One region of the Nostoc sp. DedSLP03 genome, then DNA from elsewhere that is predicted to be linked to it. Evidence: predicted binding sites of a transcription regulator. Region 1 holds the regulator's gene; each other region holds the start of a gene.

The links. Region 1 encodes NtcA, which controls nitrogen genes in cyanobacteria. Its sites were predicted from a motif close to TNTGTANNNNNNNNTACANA; they were not measured.
Region 2: the regulator NtcA is predicted to act here: its motif matches at 2,634-2,653, upstream of glnA (type I glutamate--ammonia ligase).
Region 3: the regulator NtcA is predicted to act here: its motif matches at 3,955-3,974, upstream of RM368_RS13340 (DUF3120 domain-containing protein).

What each region holds. Positions count from the first base shown of each region.
Region 1 is NZ_JAVRCK010000011.1:74,542-79,743, forward strand. Features, by position in the region: gene RM368_RS07795 (DUF3146 family protein) at 627-890, shown strand; gene RM368_RS07800 (resolvase) at 950-1,402, opposite strand; gene RM368_RS07805 (DUF3084 domain-containing protein) at 1,526-3,016, opposite strand; gene ntcA (global nitrogen regulator NtcA) at 3,185-3,856, opposite strand; gene fabI (enoyl-ACP reductase FabI) at 4,236-5,012, shown strand; gene hisB (imidazoleglycerol-phosphate dehydratase HisB) at 5,108-5,202, shown strand, end outside.
Region 2 is NZ_JAVRCK010000069.1:35,952-41,153, forward strand. Features, by position in the region: gene RM368_RS27075 (Z1 domain-containing protein) at 1-1,192, opposite strand, end outside; gene RM368_RS27080 (hypothetical protein) at 1,189-1,665, opposite strand; gene apcB (allophycocyanin subunit beta) at 1,909-2,418, opposite strand; gene glnA (type I glutamate--ammonia ligase) at 2,777-4,201, shown strand; gene RM368_RS27095 (hypothetical protein) at 4,316-4,516, opposite strand; gene RM368_RS27100 (ferritin-like domain-containing protein) at 4,913-5,202, shown strand, end outside.
Region 3 is NZ_JAVRCK010000022.1:90,908-96,109, forward strand. Features, by position in the region: gene RM368_RS13325 (hypothetical protein) at 1-161, shown strand, start outside; gene nadB (L-aspartate oxidase) at 306-1,982, opposite strand; gene psbU (photosystem II complex extrinsic protein PsbU) at 2,184-2,612, opposite strand; gene RM368_RS13340 (DUF3120 domain-containing protein) at 3,173-3,952, opposite strand; gene RM368_RS13345 (undecaprenyl-diphosphate phosphatase) at 4,390-5,202, shown strand, end outside.

The DNA of each region.
Region 1 (5,202 bases):
TCCTGCTTTTCTAAAAGTTGGTGTTCGACATAGTTGCTTTTGCAGCGCTGCCCAATTGTACAAGTGTCTATGCGTAAATCACGAAACTTTTTATCTGTAGTTTTTAATTTATTGTATACTTAAGATACTTTTGCCTCATTTTTAACGTACATATAAACCCAAAAAACAGCTATCTTGCGGCATAGATATACTGTGGATTTTGCAACAAAGACCTTCAATGACGCAATTATGGTATGAGTATTGGACGCTGCTAATTTAGGTATTGACAGTAGAAACTGCTTCACATTGCAAATGGAAACGATTACTCAAATGTGCCAGTAGTTGAAATGCGATCGCTAGAAGCAACGAAAAAATTAGCATTTCTCGTTTGATTTTTTTTCCAATATCTATGACGAACTATGACCCTCGAAATAAAACTCGCTAACGCTTCTCTAGGAGAGGCTACGCCTAGTTTGCTTACGCTATCGGTGGTGCAACTTCAGGATGCTGAAGTCATCTTACTCATAAACACAACCTAGTTAACTACAAATACCCACTTTGTCAGTTTGTCTAATTGAGATATGTTTGGTAAATAAAATAAGTAGCCTAGATCATCGGCTGTTATTCCACACTTGACATAAAGCATTGTGAGTGCAAAACGTCTGCCAGAAACCATTGCCCATGTCAGAATTACCCGCCAATCCTGGCAACACGGCTTCCTTGAGGGTGAAGTGAGTGCGGGTGAGTTTGAGTGGCATTTCCAGTGGCATTTTCGTCGGGGAGAACTTGCCGTCAAGCCTTCCCAAGGTCGCGCCTTAATCAAAGAACCTCTCGGTCGGTTCTTAGAGCAACAAGATTACCAGCTAGAGCCTGGCGGAGACTATGCTTTTACGATTCGGGCGGAACTTTAAAACTTAGGAGTTATTCAATTTTGGATTTTGGATTTTAGATTTTGGATTGAAGAAAAAATCTAAAATTGGCTGGTTGCTGATTCAGTGAGGCGATTTAAGTATCTTTCGATTAAGAGGATGGCAACAATGTCATCTATGGGTCTTGGAGGCTGTCGTAGACCCTGTGGCAATAGCTTGATTAACCCTTTGGGCGGGAACATTTGCCAATAGCGATCGCGTGCTTCTAAGGTTGTGTAGCGCTCATCCACTAAAATAATACTCAACGGTTCTGTCAATTCTTGATATAGTTTCTGTCTCCACTGTTTGGCTGTAGTTTGGTCGCCCATGACCATCAAAGAGATCGGGAACCTTTGGCGCAGTGTCTCAATACTAGCGATCGCCTCTTTTGCTAACACAACTTGATGATAATACAGTTGCCGATCCAGCCCCATCACCCCTAGACCACACTTATCTCGACCTGGATCGAACCCCAAGATGACTGGTTGCGTTGGTGAAAATTCACGGAAATTCATAATTAATTAAAAATTAAAAATGTTCGCATAGTATCTGCTAAATAAAAAATGCAGCTATAGCAATTATTTTGACTGCTGTTCAATATGTTTAAATCTTACTAATAACAGTGTGCAAATAATTTTTTAAGTACTAAAAATAATTTTTCCGTTAACTATTGCTACCAATTTTACTCTCAATGGCCCGGCTGTATAAGTATCCTCTGCTGCGATCGCTTTGATCTCCAAGGGTTGATTATACTGTCTTAGTAGACTGACAAAGCGCAGAAAAGTCCCCTCTACTTGCACATTTTCGACAATTCCGGCATTACGGGCACGAAATTGGGAAGCAGAAATCAGTATTTCTAGCCGCTGCTGTAACTGATAAGATGTCATGGTTTGGGAATCAGCAGTAGTCGTGGCTAGCACCGCACCTCCCGAAAAAACCAGTTGATTCTGGGCTGTATCCGCGAAAAATTCTATCTGCTTTTCTCCCCTGACGTAATTACCAGCAGAGAATATTCGCACGACGTATTCTTTACCATCGGCAATCTGCTTGCTTAATTGATCGACCCGATCCTCGGTCACGCGCAACAGCTCTAAATTTGACGAATTTGTACCAGGCTCGCTTAATTCGAGGTTGGCGTTGCGATTGGCTTCTTGTAAAAGTTGTACCACTGCCTGACGAGCAGCGGCAGGTTGAGTAACACGAATTACAGCAGCGGACAGAACTTGACCGCGAACTAAGGCCAGCTTACCCAAACGCAGGTCGCGGTAGGACTGATAATATTTTTCCAGTCTGGCAACTTCCTGTTCTAGTTCCTCCTGTTGTGCTTCCAATTCTTTGAGGCGCGATTCCCGTTTGGCAATCACTTGCTCTCGTGCTGCAACTTCTACGTTACGCTTTTGAATAAGTTGATCCAGCTGGCCAATTTTTTGATCGCGTGCTTCTATGGCTTCTTGACGGTTAGCAAGTTCGCGATCGCGTTTTTCGATTGCTGTTTTGGCTTCGTCAATGGCTTTTTTCGCTTCTGCATACAGTCGTTGACGTTCTGTCTTCAAGAGTTCAACTGCCGCCTGTAGCTGTTTTCTCTGATTGGAAACGCTTTGCAACTCAGCTATGGCTTTTTGGTATTGAGTTACAACTTGTCCTAACTGACCTTGAGTGCGTTGGAGTTGAGTTTGGGTTTGGGCTTGTTGACTAATTGTGCGGTTCAGCTGGGCTTGCGTTTCCCTCTGTTTGGCGTTTGCCGCCTGCAAGGATTGATTAATTGCCTGCAAGTCTTGTTGTGCTTTTGCTTGGGCAATTCTTGCTTGGTTTAGCTCACCCTCTACCTGACTTTTCTGCGTTTCTGCGGTTTTTAGCTGTTCCCGCTTCTGTCTGAGGTCTGTTTGAATATCTTCTAACTCAAAGACTCCTTTTCGCAAACCTTCGTCGGCAGCGAATAAAATCCCTAGAGTTGATGCTGAAATCAAACCACCAGTAAAAATTGTTACTAGTACGGCGGTGTTTTTCGGACGAAGCTTAAAAAGTGAGAGGCGGGCTTTGCCAACTCGTGTGCCGATGCGATCGCCCACGGTGGCAATTACGCCTCCCAAAATCAAAATTGCTGCGATAAGGATGTATCCGGTGGTCATCTTTAGCTACCGAAATCCTTCCAGATACAGCCTACTACTTTTAAGCATTGTCTGGAAAGAAGTGGAAATTGGCAATAGCTGAAATTATTCAATTTTAGATTTACCTCTAGCTATTAGTGTCATTTTTCAAAATAGAACACGCGCCGATTCCCCTTTCTCCAATTGTTTTTATGTGAACTGTCTACTTAAGGTAACAGGTTTATGCACAGTAATCTTCTTTTTGTGGATGGAAATCATTTTTTTCTCACGCAAATCTCCCAGTAGCCTAGTAACGGTAACACGAGTTGAACCAATTGCCTCTGCGATCGCTTGATGAGATAACTTCAGATCAATTGTGATCCCATCTGCACAAGGAACGCCAAAATCCCGACAAAGAATTAACAAAAAACTCACCAATCTAGAACCCATATCTCGGTGAGCAAGAGTTTCAATCATCATCTCTGTCTGTAAAATGCGCGAAGACAGACCTCGCAGCATTAACATTGATAATTCTGGATTTTCCTTGAGTGCTACCTCTACCTGTTCAATTGGTGCCGACAGTAATTCTACAGGAGTAAATGCAACCGCATGGTAAAACCGATCCGATTTATTTCCTGTCAGCAATGACAATACACCAAAAACACTATTTTCCCGCAGCAACGCTACCGTTATTTCCTCTCCTGCCTCGTACACCCTGGAAAGTTTAACAGCACCTTTCAAAAGAAAATAAACTCGTTCGGCAGGATCGCCAGGAAAAAAGATCGTTTTATTGCGTTCAAACGTTTCCACAACTGGCGGAAACGCCCCGGTCGCCATCTGACGAAAAACATTTGCTAGGGCTTTATCTTGTGTCACGATCATCTCCCTTCCCCTACCCAATGCCGGAAAAACAAAAACTGATTACCTAAGAATACACCCGAAAAATGAATAAAGCACCGTCAACCTTTCTGTACTTTCCTATACTCCAACTAATCTCTTCATAACTCTTTGTTTATAATGATACATAATTGTTGATCCTTTCAGCTACTAATTGTTGATAACTAGTTCCAATAACTGTATTTAAAAGGTTTTTTGAAGAACAAATAAAGATATTTTGAGAATATCTTTATAAAAAATCAAGATTTTTACACGCAGCAAAAACTCTTACCAATATTCATTTTTGCAAATCCTGTATAAAACAAAGATAAATTAGCCTCAGATTCTAGTATGCTCCTAATGATCGATCGCATTAACAATTTTTATGCTAAATCTGACTGGAAAAAATGCCCTTGTTACAGGTATTGCCAATAACCGCTCGATCGCCTGGGGGATAGCCCAACAGCTGCACAAAGCCGGAGCAAACCTGGGTATTACCTACCTACCAGATGAACGCGGCAAGATGGAGAAAAAAGTCGCGGAATTGGTAGAACCTCTTAACCCCAGCCTATTTCTTCCCTGTAATGTCCAAGATGAAGACCAAATTAAATCTACTTTTGAGACAATCCGCGAAAAGTGGGGAAAGCTAGATATCCTCATCCATTGTCTGGCCTTTGCCAGCAAAGACGATTTAAGTGGAGATTTTAGCCAAACTTCTCGTTCTGGCTTCAACACCGCCTTAGAAATTAGTACCTACTCACTAGTGCAGTTAAGTGGTGCAGCCAAACCTTTGATGACAGAGGGAGGTAGCATCGTCACCCTGACATATTTAGGTGGTGTTAGGGCAATCCCCAACTACAACGTTATGGGAATTGCCAAGGCGGGGTTAGAAATGAGTGTGCGTTACTTAGCTGCTGAACTAGGGCCGCAAAATATTCGTGTGAATGCCATCTCCGCAGGCCCCATCCGTACTTTGGCATCTTCAGCAGTGGGTGGGATTTTGGATATGATTCATCATGTAGAAGAAGTAGCTCCCCTACGACGCACCGTCACTCAGTTAGAAGTGGGCAACGCTGCGGCTTTCTTGTGTAGTGATTTGTCCAGCGGCATTACCGGACAAATTCTCTATGTAGATGCAGGATATGAAATTATGGGAATGTGACACGATAAAGTTAGGAGTTAGGAGTGAGGAGTTAAGAGTTATAAATTTTTAACTCATAACTCATAACTCCTAACTTTTAACTCTTTTCACTCCCCATGCAAACAACCAATCGCCAAGTTAATTCAAACTACGATCGCTCAACCCAAACCCCTCGCATTGCCACTGTTCACCGCACCACTGGTGAAACTAA
Region 2 (5,202 bases), on a different contig from region 1:
TACGAACATTTAAACGACCCTTTGTCATGCCCTTTGATTTTATATTTGTTAATCTTTTGATAATACGTTTATCTTTCCATTTTTCCGATAGGACATAATGGCTTTTCGTATAATTGAGTATTTTAATGATAAATTCTATATCAACTTCATAATATTGATTGTTGTCTTGATAATGTTTTAAAAGGTTCTCAATTTCTTTGAAATTATCCTCGATTTCATCTTTTTTATAGGCTGGGCTTTGAGGAAAAACTAATGAACCTGGTACTAATACATCAATTACTGAAGGATCTAAAACATTAGAGCGAGTTGGTTTAAGATTTCCTCCTATCCAAACAGGTTGTAGTTTGATATTATAAATATCATCTCCAATTGCTTGCCGCATCGCTTCATCTGCTTCGTGAATAGAACGAAAAGCGTCTAGTATATGTTCTGGTAAAAAGAGGTGAGTTACATCTTTTAATTGTGGACGATAACCATACATTCGAGCGTGTTGATGAACTGTATCCATTACTTTTTGTTTTGCATCTCGCCCATAATAAGTTACCATTCCTTTTTTAGCTTGTTTAGATTCATTCGTATTTAAACTAGCATTATCTGCTTCATCATCAAAAATCAAAGTAGGAACACATTTAATTTTTGCTGCTCTTAAAACCGTCAATAAATTATCTAAGTGATGACCGTTTTTTGTAGAAACTAATACAACACCTGTATCTTTAATATAGGGTGCAATTTTAGTTTCTGCAAAACCATGAGGATCTTTTTTCCATGCTTCCCAATCAAAGAAAACAGGGTCTGCTTGAACTTGATTATTAAAACGATTAGCCGTTTGTTTTCCTAACCATGTATTATCAGATGTTAAAATAATAAAACAACGAAAATTGTTTTCATGAGCCAGTGCTAAAGTTGCAATAGTTGTGTTAGTTTTACCACTTTGAACTCGTCCATAAATAAGCCCAGTTGTCCCATTAGTAATAGCGTCTTTTCCCTTATAAGATTGGCTAACTAAACCTGTACTATTTTTCCCTACATCACCATTACCAAAATTCTCTGAATAAACTCTGACACAATTTTGGACAATTTCAATAGCAGTTTCTTTAAGTTGATTCGCTTCTCTTTCTCCGATTTTTTTCTCTAATCTCTTAATTAATCTGTCAATACAGTCGCCATTAGTTTTAATCTGAGTGGGTGTCATAGGTTATTTGATGTTGATAAAATTACTTCAGGCCAATTATTTTGAGGGACTGTCTGTTCTAAGGGAACTCTCCCTGTACCTTTAACATAATAACTTCCTCTTAGTTCTCTTTTAACAGAAACACGCTGCTTGGCTAAACCCTCACTAGGATCAATAATTGTCCATAGTTGTTGTTCTGATAGACAACAAATGCCATCCCGATGACAAATTAATGCTATAAAAAGTTTGATATCAGGATAAGTTTCACGAAATGTTGTTAATGCATTTTCTTCCTGTGAACTGAAGCTAAATGACCATGAAGAAGTAGGTTTTTTTGATATTTTAAATAAAATAGCTGATTCTTGGCCTGAGCTTTTTATTGTATAGAGAGATGAATGAATATAAGATAAATAACTGATAGAGATATAAGATGTTCTTTTGAGGAGTCGAAGAAAAGCCGCACCGTGCAGAAATTCTAGATCATTAATACTCATAGAACTATTGGCAAAAATTATTTATATCAATAATAAATATCATAAGAGCAGGTATAAAATTTTTCCAGTACTTATAGTCGTTGTAGTACTAATTAATTTGTCACACAAGAAATAGTTTTTTGCATTAATAAAAGTAAACGCACCTTGCCAATAAAGCCAAAGTGCGATAAGTATTAAGTCCATTTAAGATTACAGGAACTTTGTTTGTATAGTTCCACAATTTCTAATTAACAGAGCTAGATGCTAAATATCTATCTCGCTCAACTCACGTGTAATGTGATCGAATGGTTCATCTACAAAAACAGTATTAACCACACCTGCTGCTGCTACTTGCTCCTTAATTAGCTCCTTGAGAATCTGGATACCGCGAACTGTAGGGCCAATAGGTACTCCTAAAGAATTGTAAGTTTCCCGCAGCCCTTGCAGCACTCGTTCATCCAACACATTGGTGTTCCCAGCAACCAGCGCATAAGTGGCATAGCGCAGATAGTAGTCCATATCGCGCAGACAAGCTGCATAACGACGAGTTGTATAAGCATTTCCACCAGGGCGAATCAATTCTGGCAGTTCTTCAAATAACTGTAAACCAGCTTGCTTGACAAGTCCAGCCGCATTAGAATTTATCGCCGCAGCTGCTTGTACTCTTGCTGTACCACTATCAAAGTAAGACTTCAGGCTATCGATCGCATTCCGGTCAAAATATCGACCAGCTAGGTCATAATTCTTAATTAAACTTGTTACCGCATCGCGCATTCCTTCTTCTCCCAATCATTGCTATTTATGGTTTGATATTTATTTGGCTGCACTTATGCACCAGTAAAGTTTTGTGCTATTAAAAATAGATTCGGCACAAAAACAATCTATCCACTATCTATGGATTCTATGCCAAAGTTGACCCCTATATGATGAACTTTCCAGTTTTGTACAGATGATCGCCGAAAGGTTAATATAACCTGATAATCCAGATATCTGTAGTACAAGCTACAAAATCAGCTAATGTCTAGTATTTAAGATATTTCTGCTGTGTCACGGCCTGATTGAGATCGGCAGAGTTAGGATGCAATGTAAGATTCTGGTTTTACTTTAGAAAATTGGTAGAGAAGGAGTAACAATGACAACACCACAAGAAGTCTTGAAATTGATCCAAGACCAAAAAATTCAGCTGATCGATCTCAAATTCATCGATACAGTAGGGACTTGGCAGCACCTCACACTGTACCAGAACCAAATCGATGAGACTGCATTCACTGATGGCGTACCGTTTGACGGTTCCAGCATCCGGGGTTGGAAAGCGATCAACGAATCGGACATGACGATGGTACTCGACCCCAACACTGCTTGGATCGACCCATTCATGGAAGTACCAACGCTAAGTATAATTTGTAGTATCAAAGAACCCCGCACGGGTGAATGGTACAACCGTTGCCCACGTGTTATTGCCCAAAAAGCTATAGATTACCTGGTTTCTACTGGTCTTGGTGATACAGCCTTCTTTGGTCCTGAAGCTGAGTTCTTTATCTTTGACAATGCTAGGTTTGCCCAAACCGCCAACGAAGGCTACTACTTCTTAGACTCCGAAGAAGGTGCTTGGAATTCCGGTAAAGCTGGTACAGATAACAAACCCAACTTGGGCTACAAACCTCGCTTCAAAGAAGGTTACTTCCCAGTTTCACCGACGGATTCTTTCCAAGATATCCGTACAGAGATGCTGTTGACGATGGCACAATTAGGTGTACCCATTGAAAAGCATCACCACGAAGTTGCTACTGGTGGTCAGTGCGAACTAGGTTTTCGTTTTGGTAAGTTGATCGAAGCGGCTGACTGGTTGATGATTTACAAATATGTCATCAAGAACGTTGCCAAAAAATACGGCAAAACCGTTACCTTCATGCCCAAACCAATTTTTGGCGATAACGGTTCGGGAATGCACTGTCACCAGTCCATTTGGAAAGACGGCCAGCCTCTATTTGCAGGTGATAAGTATGCTGGTTTGAGCGATATGGGCTTGTACTACATTGGTGGTCTTCTCAAACACGCACCAGCGCTGTTGGCAATCACCAACCCTAGCACCAACTCGTACAAGCGCCTAGTACCTGGTTATGAAGCTCCTGTTAACTTGGCTTACTCCCAAGGGAACCGTTCTGCTTCTATCCGTATTCCTCTATCTGGTACTAACCCCAAAGCCAAACGTTTGGAATTCCGTTGTCCAGATGCTACATCTAACCCCTATTTGGCATTTGCTGCAATGCTTTGTGCTGGTCTTGATGGCATCAAGAACAAAATCCATCCTGGTGAACCCTTAGATAAGAATATCTATGAACTCTCTCCAGAAGAACTAGCAAAGGTTCCTTCAACTCCAGGTTCTTTAGAACTGGCTCTGCAAGCACTGGAAAAAGATCACGCCTTTTTGACCGAATCAGGCGTCTTCACGGAAGACTTTATCGAAAATTGGATTGACTACAAACTAGGTAACGAAGTCAAACAGTTGCAGCTGCGGCCTCATCCTTACGAGTTTTACCTCTATTACGATGCTTAATTAAGAGTCGTATCTAACTAAAAAGTAACAAGTAAGTTTTGCCACCCTAGATAAAGGGTGGCTTTTTTTAGAGTTGTCGGCTGAGATATTCACTCAAAAAATCAACCTTAAAACTTAGCTCATGGAAGCATGACTCGGCCCATAAATCATCCGAGTGTTAGCATCTACCTTCCCTTGAATTGGGTTCCAGTAGTGAGATGCTTCTTCAGGAAGACCAAGTTCTTGTGCAGCCCGCATCAGCATTGATTGTTGGCGATTCTTAACTTGCTGATGTTCACGCGCCATTAACGCCCGAGACTTATCTGCGATAGACATAACCATAGCCCTCTCTATTTTGTGAATATATAATTTTTGTTTTCCTGAAACTACTATAGCAAAAATTCTGTAACATAAGCTACTGTTTTAAAAATTTATATTTGCCTTTGCTGACAATATCAGATATTTTTTCCCAAAGCTAGAAAAACCCCTAAGCCACCTTTGAGGGGTAAAATCATCTGGCTTCAGGTTTGTCTCACCTGAAAAAACACACCTCTCTCAAGACAGAACACTTATTCGTTACTTTTATTTACATTTAAAAGGTCTGACACTTAAGTTTAAAAGTGACTAATTTTTGTAATTTTTACTGTTTTCTTCGGTGAAGCGGCATAGATACAACAGTTGAAAAAAATTAAGTTAGCATTAAAGAAAGATTTACAAAACTTTACATAAGTTATGACAGTTACCTACCCACGCAAATTTCAAAATGTTTTGAGTGCGAGAGATATATTGAAACGAGTGGTATGCGATCGCGAAATTCATCTCATTACCCTCAACCGCTACCGTTACAGCGAACAACGCAGTTGCAAAGACCTCACAGAGCTAATTGAACAACTGAACGGACAGCCACGCCAACTAGTGCGGGATTTGTCTCATCACATCTCAGATGAAGCTCGTCATGCCATGTGGCTAACTGACTTGTTGACAGACCTGGGAGCAGATATTGGTAATCCTCCCGGTTCTTC
Region 3 (5,202 bases), on a different contig from region 1:
ATTGCACAGGTATATTCAGTAGTGCAAGTGCTAATTCTTTTGGCCCTACTAGCAGTAATACCTTAATCGCCCGCAAGGTCAATTCTCAAAATTTACAAGACATATACATTCCACCAAATTATGGTGGTCCCGACAGTCATAATGGTAGCGGCACCCGCTGATGGCAATTTTGAATTTTAGATTCTGGTAGAGCAGCGCGATGAGTTAACTACCGTCTTGGACACCACATCTTTGTACTTAACGGCTGATTCCAAAATGTTGTACTTAGGGTTGTGAAAACCATCAGGCTGTTTAAGGTAGTTTATTCAAGACAATACTGAAGATTTCCACCAATGATTTGTTTGTATAAGTGTGTGAACTTGCCAATTTGAGTCTGGTTGAGGATAATCTAAACGGAAGTGTCCGCCTCGGCTTTCGGTTCTAAAAGCAGCACTTTTGAGAATTAAATCAGCTACATCTATTAAATTGCGGGTTTCTGCCCAAAGTGCTAATTGCCGTTCAACATCTGGGAGGTCAAAACTAGCGGGTTCTGCTGGACGTAAAGCAAGCAAGAATTGAGTTAAAGACAAGGCAGCGAAATCTTGCTGCCAAGATTTTATAGTCGCGATCGCATTTTCCAGCCTTGATTGCTCCCGACAAATACCAGCACTTTCCCACACTAGACGCGGTAACTTCTCTCTAAGTGCTTCTAGCTGTGCTTGTTGGATATGCCACTCACTAACATCAGGACTAAATTTCCGTAACGGTAGCACTGGTATTTCTGAAAGCAGCCCAATATTTTCTGACTTAATATTAGCCATCTGGGCCCCAAACACAATACATTCCAACAGGGAATTACTGGCAAGGCGATTTGCTCCATGTACACCAGTACTAGCGGTTTCACCCACCGCATACAAACCAGGGATATTTGTGCGATTCATCAGATCCGCAACAATTCCACCCATCCAATAATGGGCAGCTGGCGCTACAGGAATTGGTTCGTAGAAGACATCAACTCCCCAATGCTGACAAACTTTGATGATATTGGGAAAGCGCTGACGAATTTTATCAGCGGGAATGGGGCGCATATCCAACCACACATGAGCAGTAGCCAAATCAAGGGCAGTACGTTGTAAATGGCTGAAAATTGCTCTACTGACCACATCTCTAGGTGCAAGTTCACCCGCAGGGTGGTAGTCAAAGGCAAAACGTCGCCCTTCATTATCGATGAGATGTGCCCCTTCTCCGCGTACAGCTTCGCTGATCAAGAAACGATCGGCACCAGGTTTAGTCAGAGCAGTCGGGTGAAATTGGACAAATTCTAAATCGCGGAGAATAGCCCCAGCCCTAGCTGCGATCGCTACCCCATCACCGGTACTCACTGCCGGGTTAGTGGTTTGGGCAAATACCTGACCGCCACCACCAGTTGCGAGTACCACAGCACCAGCTCTTATCCAGGTGATTTTACCTTGATAAAACAGGCTAATTCCCTGACAGCAACCAGTTTCGGTTTCAATCCACAAACTCAAAGCCAAAGCTTGCTGAATAACTTGAATATTTTGGCGACGTAATACTTGAGCGGTGAGGGTAGTAGTAACTTCCCTGCCTGTAGTGTCAGCAGCGTGGAGAACACGGCGGCGAGAATGGGCGGCTTCCAAAGTTAAAGCTAAGGCTTGACCATGACGGTCAAAAGCGACCCCCAAGTTAACTAAGGATTGAATACAGCTAGGGGCATGTTCGGCGAGAAATTCGACAGCGGTGCGATCGCATAAACCAGCACCCGCCTGGATCGTATCTTCAATGTGCAGCGTGGGAGAATCTTCTGGGGCGATCGCTGCGGCAATGCCACCTTGTGCCCAATCACTGGCGGATAATGCAACGGTTTCTTTGGTAATCAAACCTACTCGCAAGGATTCTGGCAGACATAGTGCTGTGTATAGTCCAGCGGCACCAGCGCCGACTACTAAGACATCAAATTGGCTGGGAATATTTATCTGAGACAAGGTAATGGAGAAGTTAGGAGTTAGAAGTTAAGAGTGAGGAGTTAGAAGTGAGGAGTTAGAAGTGAGGAGTTTTGAATTTTTAACTCTTAACTCATAACTCTTAACTCATAACTCCTAACTCATAACTCATAACTCATATCATCTGCCACTCCCTAGAATCAGGAGTGGGCTGCTATTTGCTACATTAACTGCAATGTACAGTTATCTGTAGATGCCGTTGTTAAACCGATCGTCTCCCTCGATGAAGGCAGATTCTGGTTCTGTCACGGTGAAGTGATCGAAGTTAGCTTGCAGGGTTTGTTTTTGGCGATCGCTCAATCCTCCAATATTCAATACATCATCTACGCTTTGGTAGGGAGCATTTTTGATGATGAGCTTGGCAAGGGTGGGATAAAGGCCTGGATATTGTTGAAAAGCTCGGACGTTGGTATTATTCAAATCAATTTTTTTACCAAATTCCGTTGCTAGCTTCCTGTCTGCGCGATTTTGCCGCTCAATTGCCAGAACTGGGACTTGGGGAAAAGCAAAACTGTTGAAACTAGCAGCTTGGGCTATCTGAGTTGTTCCCAACCATCCCCAGCAACTAAGTAACAAGCTAAACACTGTTAATAAACGCGCCAATCCTTTCACGATTTTTCTACCTCTTTCCATCAAACAGAAATAAAAGTTTTAAGCTAACAACAGTTACTAGTCATTAGTCATTAGTCATTGGTCATTAGTCATTTGTAAAGGACAACTGACAAGCGACAAAGGACAACTGACAAAGGACAAAGGACAAAAGCTGATAGCTTAGTCAACACAGCAGTCATCAGAAACTAATATACAGCGTATTAATATCCACAATATTTACCGTTACTGGGTTTGACTATACTTTCGCCACAAATTTTCATTGTGGAAAGAGTGCCTGCATGGCTGCAATAGCCTTACATCCACGATTCCAGCAGCATTCTCTGCTTGACGAAATCTTTTCGGGGTGGCTGATTCTACCTTTAAAGCAGACACAAAACTGCATGATTTCTAAGATCGAAAACCTTGCCAAAAAAGACTTGATGCCGAGCGATTTTATGTAATATTTCTTAACTAATTAATCATCTACAGCATCATTTTTGATGTGCCGTAGATTGGGCTGGGAAAAGTTTCAGTCAGAGAAGCCCACACGCTTATTGGAAGATAAGTGTCACTTGCCTTCTTCACGCTGCGATCGCAGCTAACAAAAATAGGCTGTCTACCAAAATTGTGCTTAAAACTGCGCCACCAAAGGCATACCAGTGTCTTTGATTTCGACCTAAAGCTGAAATTCCTACTGTTAATAGCACTACGGCGAGAATTATCGCCCAAGTTTGTCCCCAAGGTGCTTGTACTTGTATGAGAGCATTTTGTAAGATTTGCGGTACAACATCTGCATCTACTCTCATAATTTGCCGCCAATAGGGCATCAAATCTACTATATAAAAATATACATCTGTTAAAACTGTACCGAGTAAAGAACCTAAATAAAACCAGTTACCTACCTTGCCCCAATTCTTCGTCAGACACCAGCAAGCAAACGGTAAACCGATAAATTCCACCGGTAGATGCCATAAAGGTTCCCAACGTAACCAACCCCAGTAAATCGCTCCTGCTAACCAACTCCAGCTAAACCCCAAGAGCAAATCGCCCCAGACGTAAGTTGCAGGACGTGACATTAAGGCAAAACTGAGCCACACCCAAAATCCTGTCAGCGCTAAACTCAGACTTGGTAGCGATCGCACGATCGGCGCTTCTATAAATACTGGCACTGTTACCAAAAACACCGCCGCCGCAAACACTAACCAAGTTTGTTGCGCAGAAGTAGATAAGGGTAAAGAGGGAGAAAGGGAAAGTGTAGATTCCAATTGTCTGATACCGTTTTGCGCAGTATCAGCTAAATCCAACTCAGTATCAATAGAAGGGGTAGAAACCCTGTAGGAAGACAGTGTATTATTAATCAAAGTTTTTAATATTTGTTACTAAACTTTATCTTACTTAAGATATCACACTTTAAAATCCCCCCCTGGGGCATTTTAATTATACTAAAATTTCCACAAGCGCTGGTGCAAACCAAACAAAACATTCTGCGCCAGGCGAATCCATTCAAGTTCCACTATGTACAGAACTCCTCTGTAGTTCCTTATTTACAAGGAACTACAGAGAGGTGAAAAGTTAGCTGCTATGAGTCTGCTAAATATTAAAATTTGATGAATTTTTCAAATTGCGTTGACTTATTGAGGTGGGTGTAAGAACATAGTCAGCGTCTTCGATGATGTTTTCGATCGGTAAAATTGAGTTTTCTACAAGATTGGGTGCAATAGAGAGTATATAAAGCAACATCATCAGCTAAAAAATGTTCATTACGATCTCTATAACACGAAAAAGGTATTAATTGTATATGGAGTTTATTCAAGCTTTTATTTTAGGTATTGTTCAAGGGATTACAGAGTTTTTGCCAATCAGCAGTACTGCACATCTGATAATTTTCACCAAGGTATTTGGTTGGAAAGAACTAGGTTCTAAAGATTTTGTTGACGCAATTCAATTTGGCAGCGTTATCGCAATTGTGGGGTACTTTTGGTCGCTGATTTCTAGTATTGTCAAAGGTGGAATCGAAGCACTAAAAGCCAAAGACTGGCAACGCGAAGAATGGAAGATTCTTGTCGGTATTGTGGTCGGAACACTGCCGGCTTTAATTTTCGGCTTCCTTTTGAAAGATATTTTACCTGAGAGTCCATTAATTATTGGCATTATGTCAATTATTATGGCACTTGTACTAGCTTTGGCAGAAAAAATTGGCACTCGCAAGCGAGGTTTTGAGTCATTGCAGATTCAGGATGGTATTTTGGTTGGATTGGGACAAACACTTGCCTTGATTCCGGGCGTTTCTCGTTCTGGTTCGACGTTGACAACTGCCTTATTTTTAGGATTAGAACGCGCTACAGCAGCAAAATTCTCATTTTTGTTAGGGTTTCCAACTCTTACCATTGCGACGCTGTATAAAAGCTTGAAAATATTCAAGTTGTTTCAAGCTCACCAGTTGCCAGATAACATTGTTGCACTGTTAATTGTAGGAATTATTTCAACCTTGATTTTTTCCTACCTATCAATTGCATTTTTAATCAAATACTTAGCAACCAAAAACACTTTGATCTTCGTATGGTATAGATTAGCATTCGGTAGTGCAATATTACTAGCGATCGCAGCAGGT